Regions from separate parts of the Cellulomonas fengjieae genome, predicted to be linked through region 1. Evidence: predicted binding sites of a transcription regulator. Region 1 holds the regulator's gene; the other holds the start of a gene.
The links. The regulator HspR, encoded in region 1, represses chaperone genes until heat shock. The targets are predictions, from matches to a motif close to AAGTTGAGTCNNNNNGACTCAACTT.

Region 1 (11,386 bases):
CGCGGTCAGCGTGCTGCGCTGCGAGTCGCGGCATTGTCCATAACCACCGCGGCCAGGATGTCCGCGTCAATAGTCTCGGCGCCCTTGGTAATCGCCAGGAGGCAGGCGCCGTCGATGAGGTTGGTCAGCGAGCCGATGTTGCCCTGAGTGCGGCGAAAGATCTCCCGGGCGTGGTCAGTGAGCATCCCCGGGCGGGCCTCGGCTAGCACGATGCCGCCCTCGAGAGCCCGCAGCGTCTTAATCCACATCGCGTGGCTCGCGTCGCTGTCGAGGCTGAACGCAGACAGAGTGCAGCGCGTTGCCCGCCTGCTGGTCTGCGCATAGATCGCCTGCTCGCCAGCGAGCCCGTCATCGAAGAACCCCCTCTCGGCGAGATTGATCCCGACGTACATGAAAGTCACCGGCATCTCGTTGGCCAGCCACTTCAGGTGGTTGGACACCTCGATCCCGTGCCGGTGTCGGAAGTCGATGAAGTGCAGCTCATCGAGCACGATCAATCGGGTCTGGCACGACAGGACGCAGTCAACCGCGAACGACCCCAGCGACGATGTCGATGACCTCGCCGCGGCTGGGTGCCCGTAGAACTCGAGGATCTTCTGGTTCAATCCCTTGAGGGTCATCCCGGCAGAGAGGGGGATGAAGGCGACTGGCCATCTCTGATGACCCTCCGCCGTTAGCGCACCCTCGCGCCGGCAGATGCGCCGATGCAGATCCCGCCCAAATTGCTGGGCGGTCGTTGACTTGCCACGACCGGCGTCGGCGCTCACCACCACGGATCCGCGCTGCCGGTCGCCGTCACGACGTCCCGAGGCCAGCACCTGCTCGAAGACGGCGTACGCGGCGAGCAGCTGCGGTGTTTGCACCGTAGGCAGGTTCGCGTTCCACACGATCCGTGCCTCGTTGTAGTCCTCCAGCTCCTCTTCGTCGAGCGCCGCAATCTGGCGGCGATCCAGGCGCTCCAAAGGCTCGCGCGGAGCCGCGTTCACGAACGCATCCCAACCCGCCTTGCGAGCCATGTCGAACCGCGTGGTGCCGTTGCGCCTCAGCCACTCCGCCCATCGGTTCGTCACTCGTCGAACACCTCTAGCGACTCGAGGTGGGCATACCGCTCGAACACGTCCAGATCGTCCGCCGGCTGTTGACGAGCCGCACGACGTTCCAGCAGATCGATGACTCCAGGCAGTGCCGCGACCTGCCGCGCATCGCCTTGGGCGTCCTGCGCCGGCTGGGACGCGAGGCGACGGGCAAGGCTCTGGTGGCGGCGCGTCGTCACTTCACCGCGCTGCCACGAGGCGAGCAGCTCATAGACGGCTGCCGAGGGGTTGTCGACGTGGATGCCCTGGAGTGCAACCTTCTTCGCGTAGTCGACGGCGTCGAGGCTGAAGGGTGCGTCGAGAGAAGGTGCGTGCTCCCATGTCAGCTCGTGCCACGAGTCATCGACGGGATCTCGGAACCACACGTGCCGCACGTCGTGCGTGTCCACGTGCAGAGGCCACTTGCCCGCGTAGGCACCGCCGTACGCAGACCGCAGATTGCGGTACGGGTTGAGGGCTTCACCGTCGTAGCGCAAGCCGTTGACCTCGACCCCGTAGTGCTGAATGGTCCGCCACTTCACATCAAGGAACTCGAACGCCAGGTCGCGTGCGGAGGGCAGCACCAGGCCTCCCATACGGGCCAGGCCGACCTCGAACATCTGCGCCGGCGTGAACCGAGCCCGCGGGAGCTCGGCGACCGCCAGCCCGTCGTGCAGCGAGTGGTGGTAGACCGTCGCAACCCACTCGCGGATGATCTGCTCCAACTCCGCGACGTAGTAGAAAGCTCCGTCCTCGACGTCCTTGCCGCGCGAGTAAACGTCGGGTCCTTTGTAGCCGGACAGGTGCTGCAACAGGGACAGGCGCAACGTGCCGAAGAACCGCTCCAGAGTTGGTTTGTCCGTCGGCTTGTCCTTGATCGCCGGCTGCACGCAGATCCCCAGACGAGCGCATGCGCCGATCACGTGCGCCGATAGGTACTGCTTGCCGTGGTCCGTGACGATGGTGTCCGGGATGATCGCTGGCAGTCCTCCGCGCCGCTGCTGGTGCACACCGTCGGGCTCCTCGGTGCCGACGAGCACGTTCGATGGCACCCCGTGGTACGGCCATGGCTCTCGGCCGTCACTCTGTGGCAGCACGCACTGGAACAGCACGTTCGCCACGTCGACGGCTTTCGTCGACACCGGAGTCAGGCGCAGCCCGAGGATGCAGCGAGAGAAGAGGTCCATCGCAACCGTCAGCTGCACCGGCACCCATCGCCGCGTCACCGGCTCCATCGCGAACACGTCGAGCGAGTTCGTGTCGAGCACGACGTACTCGCCGGGGCGGTCAGCACGAAGCCGGCCGAGCACCCCGTTGGGCCGCTTCGCCACAGAGCGACGAGATTTCGCCGACCTAAACGTGTGCCGCCCCTTGCTCAGCGAATCGACTCGCCTGTACGCCGTCGCGCGAGACGGCAGTTCGACGTCGGATCCATGCACGGAAACGACCTGCCGGTTCGTCTCGTCGATCACCGCCAACACGGAAGGCGTCGACGCATTGGTGTAACTCCTCAGGACGGCGACGAGCACGGCATCCCATCGCGGATCGACGTTGGCCGACCGCTTTCCGGCCCAACGCCCGTCCACCAACCCGTCGATGCCGGCGCGCTGATAGGCAGCGACGCGGCGCCTCACGGTACGAACGTCAACACCAAGCTCGTCGGCGGCCCGAGCGACTCGCGAGCCCAAACTCCCCTCGCCATCGACGACGCCTGCGATCGCACGAGCCTCCGCTTCAACGACGCGCCGAGCTGACGCAGGAAGCGCATCGAGCGCGACCGACCCAAGTACCGCCGGAAGGTCTGACCGGGCATGCTCGTCGTTGTTCAGATGGCGCGATCCGTCGATGAGCGACTCCGCCACGACACGGACAACCTCGAGGTCGCGACGGAGGACGACATCCCTTGCGCTGACTGCTTCGACCTGCCAGACCGCTCCACTCCACCAGACGCGGCCACCCGGTCGGATCTCGAACGTCCCCGCCTGGCTCATACCGGCACCACCTCGGTGAGTGCAGAGATCGGACGGGTCATGTCGCAGCGAAGCTGTCCACGCCACATCGCGGCGAAGACCGCGGCGCGCGGAGGTGCACTGGTCTCGGCAGCAAGCTGACGTTCCAGGTGGCCGATCTGGGTGCCCTCCTCCGAACAGAGATGCACAGCCGCCTCGATGTCTCCGTCGGCGACCAAGCCCGGCCTGCGGGCCGACGCCAGGAGTCGCACGTTCCGCAACTGTTCCCGCGGCGCGCCCGACCACACCGAGTACGCCAGAGCGGCGTCGCCGAACACCCGCGCCGTCCACGCCAACGATGCGCGGACATCGTCGTCCTCGAGCATGTCGACTGGCTTCACATCGACGACGAGCGCGCGACCGTCTGCGTGAAGCGCTGCGAAGTCCGGATACCGCACCCTGGTGCGACTCCCGTCAAGGCCCGTCACCCTCATCGGTTGGGCCGCCAGCCGCACCACGCACGGATCGAAGTCCGCGAGCCAGAGCCATGACAACTCAAGCAGACTTTCGTATACGACGTGAGCTTGGTTCGTCGTCGACCAGAACAGGCCAGGGTAGTGGCGCTGGCCTGCGTAGGACGGGGGGATGCGGACGGGGACCCCATGCGCCACGAGGGACATGTCGACTGCTGAGAGGTCGGCTTCGAGCTCGCGCCCCTCAGCTGTCACGTACGCGGCTCGAGCCGCGCTCGGTCCCACGAAGATGAGCATCCTCCGTGGACAACTCGGTGAGATTCGGACACGCCGTGGACAAGTACGTGAGATTTGGACAACTCAGATGAGATCCCACAGATGCGAACGGTAAGAGGCTGGACGCGCTCGGGAATGCACCGAACCGACCCAGGGTTGAGCCCAATAGACTCAAGTTCGACTGCTAAGCGTTTGCGCCGGCCACGCTCCGGCCGCAGACTTGAGCCAGCCGGACTCAAGACCGAGACCTAGAACCCACGCACGACACGAAAGAAGGAACACACATGGCACGAGCAGTCGGCATCGACCTCGGCACGACCAACTCCGTGGTCGCCGTCCTCGAGGGTGGCGAGCCCACCGTCATCGCGAACGCCGAGGGGTCGCGCACGACGCCGTCGGTGGTGGCGTTCTCCAAGACCGGTGAGGTCCTCGTCGGCGAGATCGCCAAGCGCCAGGCGGTCACCAACGTCGACCGCACGATCACGTCCGTCAAGCGCCACATGGGCACGGACTGGTCCGTCACGATCGACGACAAGAAGTACACCGCGCAGGAGATCAGCGCGCGGGTGCTGTCCAAGCTGAAGCGGGACGCGGAGGCCTACCTGGGCGAGCCCGTCACCGAGGCCGTCATCACCGTCCCGGCGTACTTCAACGACGCCGAGCGCCAGGCCACCAAGGACGCGGGCGCCATCGCGGGCCTGAACGTCCTGCGCATCATCAACGAGCCCACCGCGGCCGCCCTGGCCTACGGCCTGGAGCGCGGCAAGGAGGACGAGCTCATCCTCGTCTTCGACCTCGGTGGTGGCACGTTCGACGTCTCCCTGCTCGAGGTGGGCAAGGACGACGACGGCTTCTCGACGATCGAGGTCCGCGCGACCTCCGGTGACAACCGGCTGGGTGGCGACGACTGGGACAACCGGATCGTCGACTTCCTCGTCTCCGAGGTGAAGAACTCCACGGGCGTCGACCTGGCCAAGGACAAGATCGCCGTGCAGCGTCTGCGCGAGGCGGCCGAGCAGGCCAAGAAGGAGCTCTCGTCCGCGACGAGCACCAACATCTCGCTGCAGTACCTGTCGATGAGCGAGAACGGCCCGGTCCACCTGGACACCAAGCTCACGCGCGCGCAGTTCCAGCAGATGACGCAGGACCTGCTCGACCGCACCAAGGCGCCGTTCCAGTCGGTCATCCGCGACGCGGGCATCAAGCTCTCCGAGATCGACCACGTGGTCCTCGTCGGCGGCTCGACCCGTATGCCCGCGGTCACCGAGGTGGTCAAGGAGCTCACGGGCGGCAAGGAGCCCAACAAGGGTGTCAACCCGGACGAGGTCGTCGCCGTCGGTGCCGCGCTGCAGGCCGGTGTCATGAAGGGCGACCGCAAGGACGTCCTGCTCATCGACGTCACCCCGCTGAGCCTCGGCATCGAGACCAAGGGCGGCGTGATGACCAAGCTCATCGAGCGCAACACGGCCATCCCCACCAAGCGGTCGGAGATCTTCTCCACGGCCGAGGACAACCAGCCGTCCGTGCTGATCCAGGTGTTCCAGGGCGAGCGCGAGTTCGCGCGGGACAACAAGCCGCTCGGCACGTTCGAGCTGACCGGCATCGCGCCGGCTCCGCGTGGTGTGCCGCAGATCGAGGTCACGTTCGACATCGACGCCAACGGCATCGTGCACGTGTCCGCCAAGGACCGCGGCACCAACAAGGAGCAGTCGATGACGATCACCGGCGGCTCGGCCCTCCCCAAGGAGGACATCGAGCGCATGGTGCGCGAGGCCGAGGAGCACGCTGCCGAGGACAAGGCGCGTCGCGAGGAGGCCGAGACCCGCAACACGGCCGAGCAGCTGGTCTACTCGACCGAGAAGCTGCTGGTCGACAACGCGGACAAGCTGCCCGAGGAGGTCAAGACCGAGGTGCAGGCCGCGGTGACCGAGCTCAAGACGGCGCTCGAGGGCTCCGACGTGGCCGAGGTCAAGGCCAAGCACTCGGCTCTGCTCGCGGCGAGCCAGAAGATCGGCGAGGCGCTGTACTCGGCCGAGAACATGGGCACCGCGACGCCGGCCGACGAGACGCCCGCGGCGGACGCCACGTCCGACGAGGACGTCGTCGACGCCGAGATCGTGGACGACGAGGGTGAGGTCCGCAAGTGACCACAACCCCATCCGAGGAGCCGGGCGACGAGCGGACGCCTGAGGAGCAGGTGCTCGCCGACGCCGAGTCCATCGCGGCCTCGGCCGAGGAGGAGGTCGTCCTCGAGGGTCTCGTCGCCGCGGAGAAGCTCGCGGCCGAGCGGCTCGAGGAGCTGCAGCGGTCGCAGGCGGCGTACTACAACCTCGAGCAGCAGTACTCCGGGTTCGTGAAGCGGTCCAAGGCCGAGTCCCTGGCCGCTCACGAACGGGGGGTGCACACGATCGTCGAGGCGCTCATCCCGGTGCTGGACGACATCGAGCTGGCTCGCCAGCACGGTGACCTCACGGGTCCGTTCGCGGCGATCGCGGAGAAGCTCGAGGGCACGCTCGCCCGGTTCGGCGTCGTCCGCTACGGCGAGGCCGGCGAGGCGTTCGACCCCGCGGTGCACGAGGCGCTCATGCACTCGCACTCCGCGGACGTGACCGAGGCCACCGTGCAGACGGTGCTGCAGCCGGGGTACCGCACCCCGGAGCGCATCCTGCGGGCGGCGCGCGTCGCCGTGGTGGACCCCGAGGCGTAAGAAGCCCAGTACCGTCCGAGGATCCACGGGTTCCGACCCGTGGATCCTCGGACACCCCAGCACGAGGCACGACGAAGACGACGAAGAACGAGACGAAGGAAGGAGCGGCGTGACCGGACAGGACTGGCTCGAGAAGGACTTCTACTCGGTCCTCGGCGTCCCCAAGGATGCCGACGCCGCGACCATCAAGAAGGCGTACCGCAAGCTCGCCCGCAAGGAGCACCCCGACCACAACCCCGGTGACCCCAAGGCCGAGGCCCGGTTCAAGGACGTCGGCGAGGCGTACGCGGTGCTGTCCGACCCGGAGCAGCGCAGCCAGTACGACCAGCTGCGCGCCATGGCGGGCGGCCCGCGGTTCACGGCGGGCGGACGCGGCGGCGCCGGGTTCGAGGACGTGTTCGGCGGCATGTTCGGCGGTCAGCAGGGTGGCGGACGCGTCCGGTACACCAACGCCCCCGGCGGAGCCGCCGGGTTCGAGGACATCCTCGGCGGGCTCTTCGGCAACGCCGGTGGGTTCTCGCAGGGACCGCAGCAGGGGGCCGACCTGGCCACCAGCGCGACCCTGCCGTTCCGGCAGGCGGTCGAGGGGTCGACGGTCTCGCTCACCGTCGAGGGCCGCACGATCAACGCCCGCATCCCGGCGGGCGTGCGCGACGGTCAGAAGATCCGGCTGCGCGGCAAGGGGCGGCCGGGTGCCAACGGCGGTCCCGCCGGCGACCTCGTCATCACCGTGCGCGTGTCGCCGCACCCCGTCTTCTCGCTGGACGGCGACAACCTGCGCATCACGGTGCCCGTGGCCTTCGACGAGGCCGCGCTGGGCGCCACCATCGAGGTGCCCACGCTCGACGGGTCGACCGTGCGCGTGCGCGTCCCGGAGGGCACCCCGTCGGGTCGCGTGCTGCGCGTCAAGGGCAAGGGCGTTCCCGGGAGCAAGGGTGACCTGCTGATCACCGTCCAGGTGGTCGTCCCGCAGCGGCTCAACGCCGCGGCGCGGGAGGCCGTCCAGGCCTTCGGCATCGCCACCTCCGGACAGGACGTGCGGGCCGACCTGCTCGCCGCGGCGAGGAAGTAGCCATGCCTGCCGAGGACGCGAAGGTCTACGTCATCTCGGTCGCCGCGGAGATGGCCGGCATGCACCCGCAGACCCTGCGGCAGTACGACCGACTGGGCCTGGTCAGCCCGAGCCGGACGAGCGGCCGCGGCCGGCGGTACTCGCTGCGCGACATCGCCACGCTGCGGGAGGTGCAGCGGCTGTCCCAGGACGAGGGTGTGAACCTCGCCGGCATCAAGCGGATCCTCGAGCTCGAGGGTGAGGTCGAGGGCCTGAGGCGGCAGGTCGAGTACCTGCGGGCGTTCGTCGACCCCGGTCGCCGCATCTTCACGGCCGACCCCCGCGGCGACGTCGTCGCGGTCAACCGCGTGCCCGGGCGCAACCGTCGGCCCAGGACCCCGGAGGACCGCGGCGCGGTCGTCCTGTGGAAGCCCGACCTCAAGCCCAACCGCAACTGACCCCGCCGTCCGCACGCGGTCGGACCTTGTCGTGGGCGGGTCCGGCGGGAGGGTGGGGCCGACACTCACTGCTCGGCGGGCGCGCACACGGTCCAGCGGTCGTCCTCCTGCCGGAACCAGAGCGTGATCGTCGGCTGCCCGGATCGGGCCACCCGCGCACTGGCCACGCCACCGGTGACGCGGATCTCGGACGTCCGCACCGGTCGCGGCGACGGGGGATCGGCGACGCCGCCGTCGTTGGCCGGGTCGTAGTCGTCGTCCTCGGTGATCGCTGAGGCCTCCTCGTCGCACAGCAGCGCGATGACGGCGGCCTGGTCCTCGCGGTCCACGGCCCGCGCGAAGTCCTCGACCACGGCACGGATCTGCGCCTCGTCGCCGAACGCGCGGCGGAGGATGCCGGGCAGCACCACCGCGGCCGCGACGACCAGGACGACGGCGGCCGCGGCGACCACCCACGGCCAGCGGCGTCGGCGTGGCGGGTCGGGTGGTGGCGACATGTGCGTCTCCCCTCGGACGGCGGTCCCGGTGTATCAGATCGACGGGAACCGCCACAATCTGGTACTTCTCGACCATGGGGCAGGCGATGGTTGCGCGCGTCCGTTCGGTGGTCGCCACCGTGCTCGCGACGGTGCTGGTGCTTGCCGCCCCGGCGGCGCCCACGACGGCGGCGCCGACCGACGTCTGCGCCCCGCTCATCGCGGCGTTCGAGGCCGTGCGCCAGCGGATCGTGGTGCACAACGCGCAGCCCAACGTCTTCGACCAGAACCAGACGGCGGCGCTGGCCGCCTACAACGCCGAGGCGGCCCAGCTCACCGCCGAGCAGGCCTCCGCGCAGGCCAACGCGCAGGCATGCGTCGACGCCATGAGCTCGCTCGCGTCCGGGAACTCGACGCTCGACGTCAACCCTCCCCCCGAGCGGCTGCTCGCCACGCTGCAGAACGCCAAGGACAAGATCCCGAACGGCTTCGTCCCACCGGCGCCGCCCGTCGTCGGCAAGAACTGGCGGGTGCCCAAGAACTCGCCGCCGCGGGACCTGTACGACGCGCTGCGGGCCGACAACCCGGGGAACCTGGGCAACGCGGTCCTGCAGGGCAGCCCCCGGCCGGTCGTCGGTGGGCAGGACCCGGCGTACCCGAACCTCGTCTTCGGTGCCAACAAGAAGGGTGCGTCCGCCGCGTCGCCGGACCACATCGTCCCGATCGCGGAGCAGCTCAACATGCCGGGCTTTCTCCAGCTGCCGCCCGAGTACATGTACGTCGTCACGCGCTCACCCGTGAACTTCCAGTGGCTCTCGTGGAAGGCCAACCTGTCCAAGCAGTCCCGCAGCGTGGCGGGGATGTCCGGCGTGGACCCGGCGTGGCAGGCGGCACAGGTGCAGCTCGAGGCGCAGACGCGGGCGTCCCTGGAGGCGGCGATCGCCCGGCTGCTCGCGAGCCGGCCCCCGACCACGCCCTGAGGGCCGACCGTCATCCGTTCGAGTGCATCGTCACGGCGACGCGGGCGTGTCGTGCGAGGCATTCCCGACGAACCGGACAGCCCGGGTGTGCACTGCCGTGTGGAGCACCCTGTGGGCGCCGGACGGCCCCCTGTGGACGCCTGTGCACGACCGCGCATAGGCGCTGGTCGGGGGCCGTGTCAGTGGTCGCCGATAGCCTTGAAGTTCTCCACAGGGTGAAGAATGACACACCTGTCACTACAACCCCTAGTGGTCCATTGCTTGTGGGACCCCTAGGTGTAGTGTCTAGTAACGACGCAGTGCAGAGATCGCAGGACGGGTTCTCGGCCCCGCGTCCAGGCTCGGAGACGGGCCCACCAGCGCACGAACAGCACACGAACAGCTTCGCGAACGCTCCCCGGGGAGTGTGCCGCAGACAGAACAACCGGGAGCCCACCATGACGATCACGGTCTACAGCAAGCCGGCGTGCGTGCAGTGCACCGCGACCTACCGCGCACTCGACAAGCTCGCCGCCGAGTACACGGTGGTGGACATCAGCGAGGACGCCGACGCGCGCGACTACGTCATGTCGCTCGGTCACCTGCAGGCGCCCGTCGTGATCGTCGACGGCGAGCACTGGTCGGGCTACCGCCCCGACCGCATCAAGGCGCTGGCCGACCGTATGGCCACGGCCGTCGCCTGAGCGGACGCCCCGGGCCGGCGCCGGTCTCGACGCCGCGCCGGTTCGGCGGGCGCTCCGCCCGGTTCCACCGAGCGACCCGAGCGTGAAGGGACAGGACCGATGAGCTCCCTGGTCTACTTCTCCTCCACCTCGGACAACACCCACCGGTTCGTGCAGAAGCTCGGTCCGGGCGCCCACCGCATCCCGGTGCGGCCCACGGACCCGTTCCTGCACGCCCCCGAGCCGTACGTGCTCATCGTGCCGACGTACGGCGGAGGGAACGAAGGTGGCGCAGTACCGAAGCAGGTCATCAAGTTCCTCAACGACGAGGACAACCGTGCGCTGATCCGCGGCGTCATCGCGGCCGGCAACACGAACTTCGGCGAGGCCTACTGCATCGCAGGGGACATCATCGCGGCCAAGTGCCACGTCCCCTACCTGTACGGGTTCGAGCTCATGGGAACGACAGAGGACGTCATCCGCGTCCGTGAGGGATTGGGAAGATTTTGGCAACGACAGTCACAGATACCCGCGTAGAGACGTCGGGACTGGATTACCACTCCCTCAACGCCATGCTCAACCTGTACGGCCCGAACGGAGAGATCCAGTTCGACAAGGACCGTGAGGCGGCACGGCAGTACTTCCTGCAGCACGTCAACCAGAACACGGTCTTCTTCCACGACCTCAACGAGAAGCTCGACTACCTCGTCGAGAACAAGTACTACGACCCCGAGGTCCTCGCGCAGTACGACCGCGCGTTCATCAAGACCCTGTTCGAGTACGCGTACTCCAAGAAGTTCCGCTTCCAGACGTTCCTCGGCGCGTTCAAGTACTACACGTCGTACACGCTGAAGACGTTCGACGGGAAGCGGTACCTCGAGCGCTTCGAGGACCGCGTGTGCATGGTCGCCCTCGCCCTGGCGGAGGGCAACCAGGACTTCGCGATCTCCCTGGTCGACGAGATCGTCTCGGGCCGCTTCCAGCCGGCGACCCCGACGTTCCTCAACCTCGGCAAGGCGCAGCGCGGTGAGCCGGTCTCCTGCTTCCTGCTGCGCATCGAGGACAACATGGAGTCGATCGCGCGCGGCATCAACTCCGCCCTGCAGCTGTCCAAGCGCGGCGGCGGCGTGGCCCTGCTGCTCAGCAACATCCGCGAGCACGGCGCGCCCATCAAGCACATCGAGAACCAGAGCTCCGGCGTCATCCCCGTGATGAAGCTGCTCGAGGACTCGTTCTCCTACGCCAACCAGCTGGGTGCCCGTCAGGGCGCCGGTGCCGTGT
Region 2 (11,386 bases), 770 kb from region 1:
CCTCGTGACGCGCACGCGCAGCAGCTGGTCACCGGCAGCTGCGTGCAGACGCTGCCCGCCGACGGGTCGGTCGGGACCGTGCGGGTGGTGCCGTGCGCCGACCCGCACCAGGCCCAGGTCATCACCGAGTTCCTCTTCGCGCAGGACGCCGTGTGGCCCGGCCAGCAGGCCGCCGACGCCCGGGTGGCCCGTGCGTGCGTGCTCGACGACACCGAGGTGGCCGCCGGGGTCCGCACCGTGACGTGGGCGCCGACCGAGCGCTCGTGGGCCGACGGCGACCGGGTGGGGCTCTGCCTGGCGTTCGTCGACGGTCAGGTCACCGGCTCGTTCCTCGACGGCACAGTGAGCCAGCCGTGACACTTACCACGCGGTAGGTAATCGGCTAGCGTGTCCCTACCGACCCACGAGGAGGGACCCGCGATGACGCAGGTCTTCGATGTCGAACGCGCACTGGCCCAGCTGACGCTGGAGGAGAAGGCGTCGCTGACGTCCGGCTCCGACTTCTGGCACACGACGGCCGTCGAGCGCGTCGGCATCCCCGCGGTCATGGTCTCGGACGGCCCGCACGGCCTGCGCAAGCAGTCGGACAACCCCGACCACCTGGGCCTGGGCGAGTCCGTGCCCGCCACCTGCTTCCCCACCGCGGCGGCCCTCGGCTCGTCCTGGGACGCCGACCTGCTGACGCGCGTCGGAGAGGCGCTCGGCCGCGAGACGCGGGCCAACGACGTCGCCGTCCTGCTCGGCCCGGGGGTCAACCTCAAGCGGACGCCGCTGTGCGGTCGCAACTTCGAGTACGTCTCCGAGGACCCGGTGGTGGCCGGCGTGCTGGGCGCCGCGCTGGTGCGCGGCATCCAGAGCCAGGGCGTCGGCACGTCGCTCAAGCACTACGCCGCGAACAACCAGGAGTCGGACCGCATGCGCGTGTCCGCCGAGGTGGACGAGCGCACCCTGCGCGAGATCTACCTGCCGGCGTTCGAGCGCGTCGTGAAGGACGCGCAGCCGTGGACCGTGATGTGCGCGTACAACAAGGTCAACGGCACGTACGCGTCCCAGAACCACTGGCTCCTCACGGAGATCCTGCGCGACGAGTGGGCGTTCGAGGGGCTCGTCGTGTCCGACTGGGGGGCGGTGCACGACCGGGTCCCCGCGCTCGCCGCGGGGCTCGACCTGCAGATGCCCGGCGCGGGTCCGGGTCCCGACGACGAGATCGTGGCGGCGGTCCGCGACGGCTCGCTGGACGAGTCCGTGCTCGACGCGTCCGTGCGACGGGTGCTCCGGCTCGTCGCCAGGGGCCTGCCCGCTGTCTCGTCGGCAGCCTCGTTCGACGTCGACGCCCACCACGACCTGGCCCGCGAGGCCGCGGCCGCGGGCTCGGTGCTGCTCAAGAACGAGGGCGCGCTGCTCCCGCTCCCGTCCACCGACGGCGTCGCGGTCGTGGGCGAGTTCGCCCGCACCCCCCGCTACCAGGGCGCCGGGTCGTCGCAGGTCAACCCGACGCGGCTCGACGCCGCGCTCGACGCCTTGCGCTCGGTCGGCGACGACGTCCCGTTCGCGGCGGGCTTCACGATCCCGGGCGGTCCGGCCGGCGACGACGACGACCTCCTGGCGGAGGCCGTGTCGGTGGCCCGTGACGCCGGGACCGTCGTCGCGTTCGTCGGGCTGCCCGCGCCCGACGAGTCCGAGGGCTACGACCGGCCCCGCTTCGAGCTGCCCGACAACCAGGTGGCCCTGCTGCGGGCGGTCGCCGCGGTCAACCCCCGGGTCGTCGTCGTGCTCGCCAACGGGTCTGCGGTCGGCGTGTCCGGCTGGCACGACCTCGTCCCGGCGATCCTCGAGACGTGGCTCGGCGGCCAGGCGGGCGGATCGGCGGTCGCCGACCTGCTGCTCGGCATCCGCACCCCGTCCGGCAGGCTGGCCGAGACGATCCCCCACCGGATCGAGGACACCCCGGCGTTCGGGAACTTCCCCGGCGAGGCGGGTGTCGTCCGGTACGGCGAGGGCGTGCTGGTGGGGTACCGCTGGTACGACACGCGTGCCATGGACGTGGCCTACCCGTTCGGCCACGGGCTGTCGTACACGACGTTCTCCTACGACTCCCTGGACGCGACGGTCGACGGGTCCGACGTCACCGTGACCGTGACGGTCACCAACACGGGGCCGGTCGCCGGCGCGGAGGTGGTCCAGGTCTACCTGCGGGACCCACGGGCCGCTGTCCTGCGCCCGACGCGCGAGCTCAAGGCGTTCGCCAAGGTGGCGCTTGAGCCCGGCGAGTCGCGCGAGGTGGCATTCGCCCTGACCGCCCGGGACCTGTCGTACTGGCACCCCGGGCTGCGGCGCTGGGTGGTCGAGGGCGGCGAGTTCGTCGTGGAGGCCGGTGCGTCGTCGCGCGACATCCGAGGGTCGGTCTCGCTCCACGTCGAGGGCGAGCCGCTGTGGAGCCCGCTCACCTCGATGTCGACGATCGAGGAGTGGTTCGCCCACCCCGTCGGTGGACCGCTGATGCAGGCCGCCCTGGTGCCGCCGGCCGACCTGCCCCTGGACGACACGATGGCGGCGATGATGCTGCAGATGCCCGCCAAGGTCATCGCCGAGTTCGGCATCCCGGGCTTCGACCGCGCCCGGCTGGACGCCCTGGTGGCCCAGGCAGCGGCGAGCTGACCGCCCGCGAGATCGTGGCTTCGGCGTGAGAACGACACTCCGAGCTGACGATCTCGTGCGGAACCCACGATCTCGGCGACGCGGCCGGTGGCAGCGGGCCGGTGGCAGCGGCCAGCGGCAGGGGTCGGCGTCGGCGGCTGGGACACTCGGGGCATGGATCTCGAGGGCGTGCTGGCTGACCTGGACGCCGCAGGTGTGTGGCTCGACCCGGCGCTGACCGCCGAAGAGATCGCCGACGTGGAGCGGCGGTTCGGGTTCACGTTCTGCGCCGACCACCGCGCGCTGCTGGAGCTCGCGGTCCCCGTCGGCGACCACTGGCCGGACTGGCTGTCGGACGACGAGGAGCCGCTGCGGCAGAGCCTCGCGTGGCCCGTCGAGAGCGTCATCTCCGACGTCCTGAGCGGCGACTTCTGGCCGGCGTCGTGGGGCGACGCACCGGCCGACCGGGAGACCGCGGCCCGCGAGAACCTTGCCGCGGTCCCGCGGATGGTCCCGGTCTGGGGCCACCGCTACCTACCGGCAGCTCCCGCCCCGCGCGGCGTGCCGGTGTTCTCGGTCTACGGGACGGACGTCATCCACTACGGCTCCGACCTCGCCGACTACCTGGCCCGCGAGTTCCTGGGCCGCTCCGGCCCCGTCCCGCCCGCGACTCACGGCATCCCGTTCTGGTCCGACCTGGTCGACGGCGTCTGAGGCCGTGGTTGCGGCCCAGCTCGGTGGTTGCAACAACCGACCTCAGGGGGCCTGCACCGCGTTGAGCTGGGCCCGCAGGGCGGCCGCCATGTCCGGACGGGCGTCCGGGGCGTCCGCCGTCAGCAGCCACTGGATCTGCATGCCGTCCAGGACCGCGACGGTGAGCCGGGCGGCGGTCTCCGGGTCCAGACCGGGCCGCAGCCGACCCTCGTCGCGCCAGCGCTCGAACTCGCCGACCGCTCGGTCGACCACGCGCCGGTAGCGCTCCTGGAAGTAGGCGTGCGCGGGGTGCCCAGGCGACGTGGCCTCGGCGGAGAGCGTCGCGTACAGCTCGACGATGCCGGGGCGCGACGCGTTGCGCTCGATCACCCGGGTCAGCGCCTCCACGTACTCGTGCCCGGCGGCCAGGTCCGCCTGGAACGCCGCCTCGTCGACCTCGTCGCGCCGCTCCAGGACCGCCGCGAGCAGCGCCGCCTTGCTGGGGAAGTGGTGCAGCAGGCCGGGGTGGGAGATGCCGACGCGGGCGGCCACCTCCCGCAGGGAGGCCGTGCGGTACCCGACCTCGCCGAACAGCCGCATGGCGGCGTCGAGGATCTCCGCGCGGGTGGCGCGACCCCTGGCGTAGCCGCCCGACCGCGGGGAGCCGGCCTCGGTGGTCATGGGCCTCAGGATGCCAGCCCGGTCGCGTCCTCCCCGGGGTAGACCACGCCGAGCTGTCGGCGGATCTCGTCGGCGGTCTCGAGGATCGCGACCGTCTCGTCGAGCGGCTGCCACGGGGACTCGGTCCTGCCCTCGGCGACATACCGGGCGAGGGCCGCCGCCTGGAAGCACAGGCCGTCGTGCCCGTGGATGCGGTTGTCGTCCCAGGTGGCCCGCTGCCCGTCGCGCACGAGCGTCACGGTCGTCGGAAGGTAGAACTGCTCCCCCACCTCGACGCGCGCGGCCGAGCCGGCGATCTGGGCGGTGTGCGGCGTCGCGGCGAGCAGCGACGTGAAGACCGAGGTCTGCAGGTCGGGTCCGTACCCGACCATCGCCGACACCTGGGCGTCCACGCCGGTGGACGCCAGAACCCCGGTCGCCTGGACGCTCGTGGGGCGCGCGGCCGACGCGGCGAACGACGCGAACGCCAGCGGGTACACCCCGAGGTCCAGCAGCACGCCACCGGCCAGTGCCGGGTCCAGGAGCCGGTGCGACGGGTCCGGCGCGGTGCGGACGCCGTAGTCGGCGGCCACGCGGTGCACGTCGCCCAGCGCGCCGTCCGCCAGCAGGCGTCGGATCACGTCGGTGTGCGGCAGGTACCGGGTCCACATGGCCTCCATGAGCAGCACGCCGGCGGCCCGGGCCGCGTCGACGAGCTCGCGCGCCTCGGCGGCGTTGCGGGTGAACGCCTTCTCGACCAGCACGTGCTTGCCGGCCTCGATCGCCAGGAGCGCCTGGTCGCGGTGGTGGCTGTGCGGGCTGGCGACATACACGACGTCGACGTCGGGGTCCTCGACCAGCTGCTGGTAGGACCCGTACGCCCGGTCGATCCCGTGGGCGTCGGCGAACTCCTGCGCCCGTGGGAGCGACCGCGACCCCGCGGCGACGACCCGCTGCGAGGTGTGCGTGCGGACGGCGTGCGCCCACCGGCCGGCGATGAACCCGGGCGCCAGCACGCCCCAGCGCAGCGGGGGTGCCTCCCGGGGGTCGGCGACGCGCGGCTCGGGCAGGAGGAGGTCGGATGACATGCCCGCAGCCTGCCAGGCGCGGCGGTACTCTCCGGCCATGGCGCGTCGCGGCCCCCTCACCCCGGTCGACCTTGTCGAGTCGGACGAACCGACCGAGTCGCCGGCGCCGCAACCGGCCGCCCGACGAGGCCGCCGGTGGTGGCTGTGGGCGGTTCCGGTCGCGGCGGTGGGCATCGCCCTGGGGGTACAGCAGGTAGCCGACGCCCGGTCCCGCGCCGCGGACGCGCGGATCGCGGCGCTGCCGGGGGCGATCGCCCCGCTGGGCGAGAGGCTCGAGGTCCGGTGGCGGCTCGCGGACGGCATGACCGCGCCCGCCGTGGACGGCCCCGTCGCGAACGACCGCCTGCACGGCGCCGTGGGGTCGGCCGGCGGCGCCACGTCCTACGACGCACTCGACCTGCGCACCGGCGAGCGCGCCTGGTCCACGCCCCTCACGGGTCCCGACGCGGACCCGCCGACGCCCGGCGGGGCGATGTGCACCGCGGACCCCGGCGTCGAGCCGGAACGGGTGGTCTGCCTCGTGATCGAGGGCGACCTGAGCAGCTCCGAGAACGGTGGCGACGGTGCGCAGATGCCCACCGGGTCGCGGGTGGTGGTCCTGGACCTGGCCGACGGACGCGTGCTCGCCGACCACCCGATCATCCCGACCGTCTCGATCGCGGTCCTGCCGGGGCTGGTCGCCGCGGCGACGATCGGCGACGACCGCCACCTCGTCGTCGTCGCGACCGACCCGCTCACCGGCGAGGAGCTCTGGCGGTACCGGCACGCCGACCCGGTGCGCGGGGTGGTGGACCCGGGGAGCACGTTCATCACGGGGATCGGCGACCTGGCGGTCGTGCTCAACCTGACCGGCGGCGCCGTGCTCGTGTCCGCGTCCGGCGAGCGGGTGGAGGAGGACACCGAGACGGACAGCTGGGGGATGACGTCGCAGGGACGGTTCTACCTGGACCGCCCGGATCCGGACGGTGTCGGGCGGCTCCAACGGGTGTTCCGCCCGGGCCGGCCACCCCTCGAGGTGCGCGGCCAGCTGCTCGAACGGGCAGTCGACGACGGCAGCGTGCCCGGGCTCGAGGTGTCGATCGGTGACAAGGCGTACGGCTGGGACGGCCGGACCGGTGAGCGGCTCTGGGCCGCCGACGTCGGTGCCTCGTCCGGCTGGCGGGAGACCGTGCTCATCCTCGAGGAAACGGTCTACCTGAGCGCTGGCGAGCGGGTCGTCGCCCTGGACGCGCGCACCGGCGCCAGCCGCTGGACCGCTCCGGGGGTCGCCGACGGGAGCTCCGCCGAGCTGCTGACCGACGGGGCGCACATCCTGCTGGTGGAGTCCGCCGACGCGGAGGACGGCGCGGCGACGGTGACGGTCCTGGACCGCAGGGACGGCACGCTCGTGCGTCGCCTGGCGACGCCCGACGGCGTCTACCTCGCCCTCGCGGCGGGCCGCTACCTGGTCGGCGCCGGCGAGCAGGGCATGGTGGGGCTGGGCTGACGGGTCAGCCCAGCCCGGCCGGTCAGCGCCCGACCACGAGCCCGTCCTCGCCGCGGTCGACCACGACGGTGTCCCCGTCCTTGATCTCCCCGGCCAGGATCTGCCGGGCGAGGCGGTCGCCGATCTCGCGCTGCACCAGCCGCCGCAGCGGACGGGCACCGTACGCGGGGTCGAACCCCTCGATCGCCAGCCACTCGCGGGCGGCCGGTGAGACCTCGAGCGTGAGCCGACGGCCCTTCAGCCGCGCGGCCAGCGCGGCGACCTGGAGCTCCACGATCTGCCCGAGCTCCTCCAGCGACAGCGGGTCGAACAGGACCACGTCGTCGAGCCGGTTGAGGAACTCCGGCTTGAACGCCGCGCGCACGGCGGCCATCACCGTGTCGCGCTTCTCCTCGTCGGACAGCATCGGGTCCACCAGGAACTGCGAGCCCAGGTTGGACGTGAGCACCAGGATCACGTTGCGGAAGTCGACCGTCCGCCCCTGGCCGTCGGTCAGGCGCCCGTCGTCGAGCACCTGCAGCAGCACGTCGAACACCTCGGGGTGCGCCTTCTCGACCTCGTCGAGCAGCACCACCGAGTACGGCCGGCGCCGCACGGCCTCGGTCAGCTGGCCGCCCTCCTCGTAGCCGACGTAACCGGGGGGCGCGCCGACGAGCCGGGCGACCGAGTGCTTCTCGGCGTACTCGGACATGTCGATGCGGACCATCGCGCGCTCGTCGTCGAACAGGAAGTCCGCGAGCGCCTTGGCCAGCTCGGTCTTGCCGACGCCGGTGGGGCCGAGGAAGAGGAACGAGCCCGTGGGCCGATCGGGGTCGGAGACGCCCGCGCGCGACCGGCGAACCGCGTCCGACACGGCCGCGACGGCGGGACGCTGCCCGATCAGCCGCTGGCCGATGACCTCCTCCATGCGCAGCAGCTTGGCGGTCTCGCCCTCCAGCAGCCGCCCGGCGGGGATGCCGGTCCACTGCGCGACCACCTCGGCGACCTCGTCGGGACCGACCTTCTCCGCGATCATCGGCGGGCCGTCCGGGGCGGCGTCGACCGCGTCCTCGACCGCCTCCGCCGCCGCGATCTCCTGCTGGAGCGCGGGCAGCTCGCCGTACTGGATGCGCGCCGCACCGGCGAGGTCGCCCTCGCGCAGCAGCCGGTCGGCCTCGGAGCGCAGCGTGTCCAGGCGGGCCTTCAGGTCACCGACCAGGTTGTGCCCGGCCTTCTCCTTCTCCCACCGCGCGGTCAGCGCCGCGAGCTCCTCGCGCCGGTCGGCCAGGTCCTTGCGCAGCCGCTCCAGGCGCTCGGCCGAGGCGGGGTCGTCGGACTCGGAGAGCACGACCTCCTCCATCTCGAGCCGGGTGACGGCGCGCTGCAGCTCGTCGATCTCGATCGGCGACGAGTCCAGCTCCATGCGCAGGCGCGACGCGGCCTCGTCGACCAGGTCGATCGCCTTGTCCGGAAGCTGGCGACCGGTGATGTACCGGTCGGACAGGGTCGCGGCGGCAACCAGCGCCGAGTCGGCGATGGTGACCTTGTGGTGCGCCTCGTAGCGCTCCTTGAGCCCACGCAGGATGGCGATCGTGTCCTCGACGGACGGCTCGCCGACGAAGACCTGCTGGAACCGCCGCTCGAGCGCGGGGTCCTTCTCGATGCGCTCGCGGTACTCGTCGAGCGTCGTCGCGCCCACCAGGCGCAGCTCGCCGCGCGCCAGCATGGGCTTGAGCATGTTGCCCGCGTCCATGGCACCCTCGCCGCCGGCGCCCGCGCCGACGACCGTGTGCAGCTCGTCGATGAACGTGACGACCTCGCCGTTGGAGCCGGTGATCTCCGAGAGCACGGCCTTGAGCCGCTCCTCGAACTCGCCGCGGTACTTGGCACCGGCCACCATCGCGGCCAGGTCGAGCGCGACCAGCTTCTTGCCGCGCAGGGACTCGGGCACGTCGCCCGCGACGATCCGCTGGGCGAGCCCCTCGACCACGGCGGTCTTGCCCACACCGGGCTCGCCGATGAGGACGGGGTTGTTCTTGGTGCGCCGGGACAGGACCTGCACGACGCGGCGGATCTCGGCGTCACGGCCGATCACCGGGTCGAGCTTGCCGTCGCGTGCGCGCTGCGTCAGGTCCACGCCGTACTGCTCGAGCGCCTTGTAGGTGCCCTCGGGGTTCGGCGTGGTGACGCGCGCGGAGCCGCGCACCGCGGGCAGCGCGGCCGCGAGCGCGTCTCGGGACGCGCCCTGGGCACGCAGGGCGTCGGCGACGCCGGACTGGCCGGCGGCCAGACCGAGCAGCAGGTGCTCGGTGGAGATGTAGTCGTCGCCCAGCGAGCGCGCCTCGGACGAGGCGGCCTCCAGCGCGGTCGACGTGGCCCGCGAGGCCGTGGGCTGCGCGACGGTGGAGCCGCTGGTGGTGGGCAGGTTGACGAGCATGCCGCGCACGGCGCGACCGAGTGCGCCGCGGTCGGCACCGACCGCGTCGAGCAGACCGTTCGCGACACCGCCCTCCTGCTGGAGCAGTGCGTTGAGCAGGTGCGCCGGCTCGAGCTGCGGGTTGCCGGCGGCCGACGCCTGCTGGATGGCGTCGCCCAGTGCCTCCTGGGACCTGGTGGTGAACTTGGCGTCCACATGACCTCCTGAGAAGTGTGTCGTGTCTGCTCATCGCAACGACGGCCGAAGTTGAGTCTATTCCACTCAACTCTGCCCGCCACCCGTGGGGCGGGTCCGTGGCACGATTCGCGCCATGACCGACGACGCCCTCGACGTGCTCGGTGCGGGCTGGACCGCGCGCACCCTCCCCCTGCGTCCCGACGGCGGCTCCCCGGACCCCGTCGCGACGCTCGTGCACCGGACCGGATCGCCCTCGCGACGCGCACTGCTGTACGTGCACGGCTTCGTCGACTACTTTTTCCACGCCGCGCTCGGTGACGCCCTGGCCGCGCACGGCTACGACGTCTACGCGCTCGACCTGCGCGACTACGGGCGCTCGATCCGCGACGGCCGACCGCCCAACCACGTCACGGACCTGGGCGCGTTCGCCGAGGAGCTCGACGCCGCGATCCGCCTCCTGCGCGCCGACCACGACGAGGTCGTCCTGCTCGGCCACTCGATGGGCGGGCTCGTCACGTCCCTGTGGGCCGACTCCCGCCGCGGCGAGGGCCTGATCGACGCGCTCGTGCTGAACAGCCCATGGCTCGACCTGCGGGGCTCGTGGTTCGAGCGCACCGTGTTCACCGGCGTGCTGGACGTCGTCGGCAAGGTCGCCCCGAACCTCGTCGTCAGCGGGATCGACCCGTACTACGGCCGCGCCCTGCACCAGAGCACCGGCGGCGAGTGGTCGTACGACCTGGCGTGGAAGCCGTTCGACGGGTTCCCGGCACGGGCCGGGTTCGCCCGGACGGTCCGCCGTGGGCACGCCAGGGTGGCCCGCGGGCTGGACATCGACGTCCCCGTGCTCGTGCTGGCGTCCGACGCGTCAGGTCCGGACGACGCGTGGCACGACGCCCTGGTGACCACCGACTCGGTGCTCGACGTCGCGCACATCAAGGAGCGCGCACCTCTGCTCGGCCCGGACGTCACGTTCGTCGAGATCCCCGGTGGCGCGCACGACCTGGCGCTGTCCCCGGCGCCCGCCCGCGACACCTACGTCGGCGAGGTGCTGGCGTTCCTGGACGCCCGCCTGCCCTGATCGGGGGACCGGCCGTCCGCCGCGACGCGCACCCCCTCGCTCACAGGGCCGGGTCCTCGGGCAGGGACAGCGTCAGGGTCGCGCCCACCACGGCGGGCGACCGGGCCAGGCGGCGCTCGAGCGAGGCCAGCACGCGTGCCGTGTCCGTCTCGGTCATGTTCCCCGCGAGGTCCACCGCGCCGGTGAGGTACACCTGCCGGGCGCCGACGAACTCGAGCCGCAGCATGGTCACCCGCTCGACCTCGGTGAACGAGAGCAGGGACCGCACCGCGGCTGCCCTCACCTGCGGGTCCACCACCTGGCCGACCAGGAACCGGCGGTTCCGGTCGATCAGCACGACCGCGACGACCCCGAGCAGGATCCCCACCAGGATCGAGCCCACCGCGTCCGGCACGGGCGACCCGGTCACCTGGTGCAACCCGATCCCCGCTGCCGCGACGACCACGCCGACCAGCGCCGCCGCGTCCTCGAAGAACACGGCGCGCACCGTCGGGTCGGAGGTCGCCAGGACGTGGTCGAGCAGGTCCTGGTGCTGCGTCGCGGCCCCCTGCCGGGCCTGCCGCGTCGCCTGCCGGAACGAGATGGCCTCGAGGACGAACGCCACCGCGAGCACCGCGTACGCGACGCCGAAGTCGCTGGCCGGCTCCGGGTCCGCGAGCTCGGAGATCCCGTGCGTGATCGAGACGCCCGCCCCCACCGCGAACAGGCCGATCGCCGCGAAGAGGGACCAGACGTAGACCTCCCGCCCGTACCCGAACGGGTGGTCGGCGTCCGCGGCCTTGGCGGCACGGCGCTGCGCGATGATCAGGAAGATCTCGTTGCCGGTGTCCGCCCACGAGTGCGCCGCCTCCGCGAGCATCGAGGCCGACGCCGTGACGACGGCTGCGCCGGTCTTGGCGATCGCGATCAGCAGGTTGGCGCCGAACGCGACCGCCACCGTGAGCGCACTCTCCGCGTGGGTGTCCGGACCGGGGGGCTGCCCGGTGATGTCGACCGGTGACTCGCCGTCCGGTGCGTCGGCCATGAGACGTGGCTACCACAGGCGTCACCCGGTTGTCTCTGGTTGGCCGCCGGTCGACGCGCACCGGCCGGTGGTGGGGTGTTGGGTGGGTCCATGACCACTCATCACGACGCCTGGCCGACCGGCACCC

Region 2: a site for HspR is predicted at 9,224-9,248, ahead of clpB (ATP-dependent chaperone ClpB). Genes of this name have one in related genera too.

Annotation. Positions count from the first base shown of each region.
Region 1 covers NZ_CP074404.1:3,474,915-3,486,300, reverse strand. The annotation lists gene KG102_RS16120 (ATP-binding protein) at 6-1,070, opposite strand; gene KG102_RS16115 (helix-turn-helix domain-containing protein) at 1,067-3,064, opposite strand; gene KG102_RS16110 (TnsA-like heteromeric transposase endonuclease subunit) at 3,061-3,702, opposite strand; gene dnaK (molecular chaperone DnaK) at 4,056-5,918, shown strand; gene grpE (nucleotide exchange factor GrpE) at 5,915-6,478, shown strand; gene KG102_RS16095 (DnaJ C-terminal domain-containing protein) at 6,588-7,550, shown strand; gene KG102_RS16090 (heat shock protein transcriptional repressor HspR) at 7,553-7,987, shown strand; gene KG102_RS16085 (Rv0361 family membrane protein) at 8,053-8,484, opposite strand; gene KG102_RS16080 (hypothetical protein) at 8,571-9,443, shown strand; gene nrdH (glutaredoxin-like protein NrdH) at 9,881-10,126, shown strand; gene nrdI (class Ib ribonucleoside-diphosphate reductase assembly flavoprotein NrdI) at 10,226-10,642, shown strand; gene nrdE (class 1b ribonucleoside-diphosphate reductase subunit alpha) at 10,612-11,386, shown strand, end outside.
Region 2 covers NZ_CP074404.1:259,083-270,468, reverse strand. The annotation lists gene KG102_RS01280 (septum formation family protein) at 1-357, shown strand, start outside; gene KG102_RS01275 (aryl-beta-d-glycosidase) at 421-2,658, shown strand; gene KG102_RS01270 (hypothetical protein) at 2,812-3,351, shown strand; gene KG102_RS01265 (TetR/AcrR family transcriptional regulator) at 3,394-4,011, opposite strand; gene KG102_RS01260 (Gfo/Idh/MocA family protein) at 4,017-5,078, opposite strand; gene KG102_RS01255 (outer membrane protein assembly factor BamB family protein) at 5,116-6,564, shown strand; gene clpB (ATP-dependent chaperone ClpB) at 6,587-9,175, opposite strand; gene KG102_RS01245 (alpha/beta hydrolase) at 9,291-10,235, shown strand; gene KG102_RS01240 (cation diffusion facilitator family transporter) at 10,276-11,259, opposite strand; gene KG102_RS01235 (VOC family protein) at 11,350-11,386, shown strand, end outside.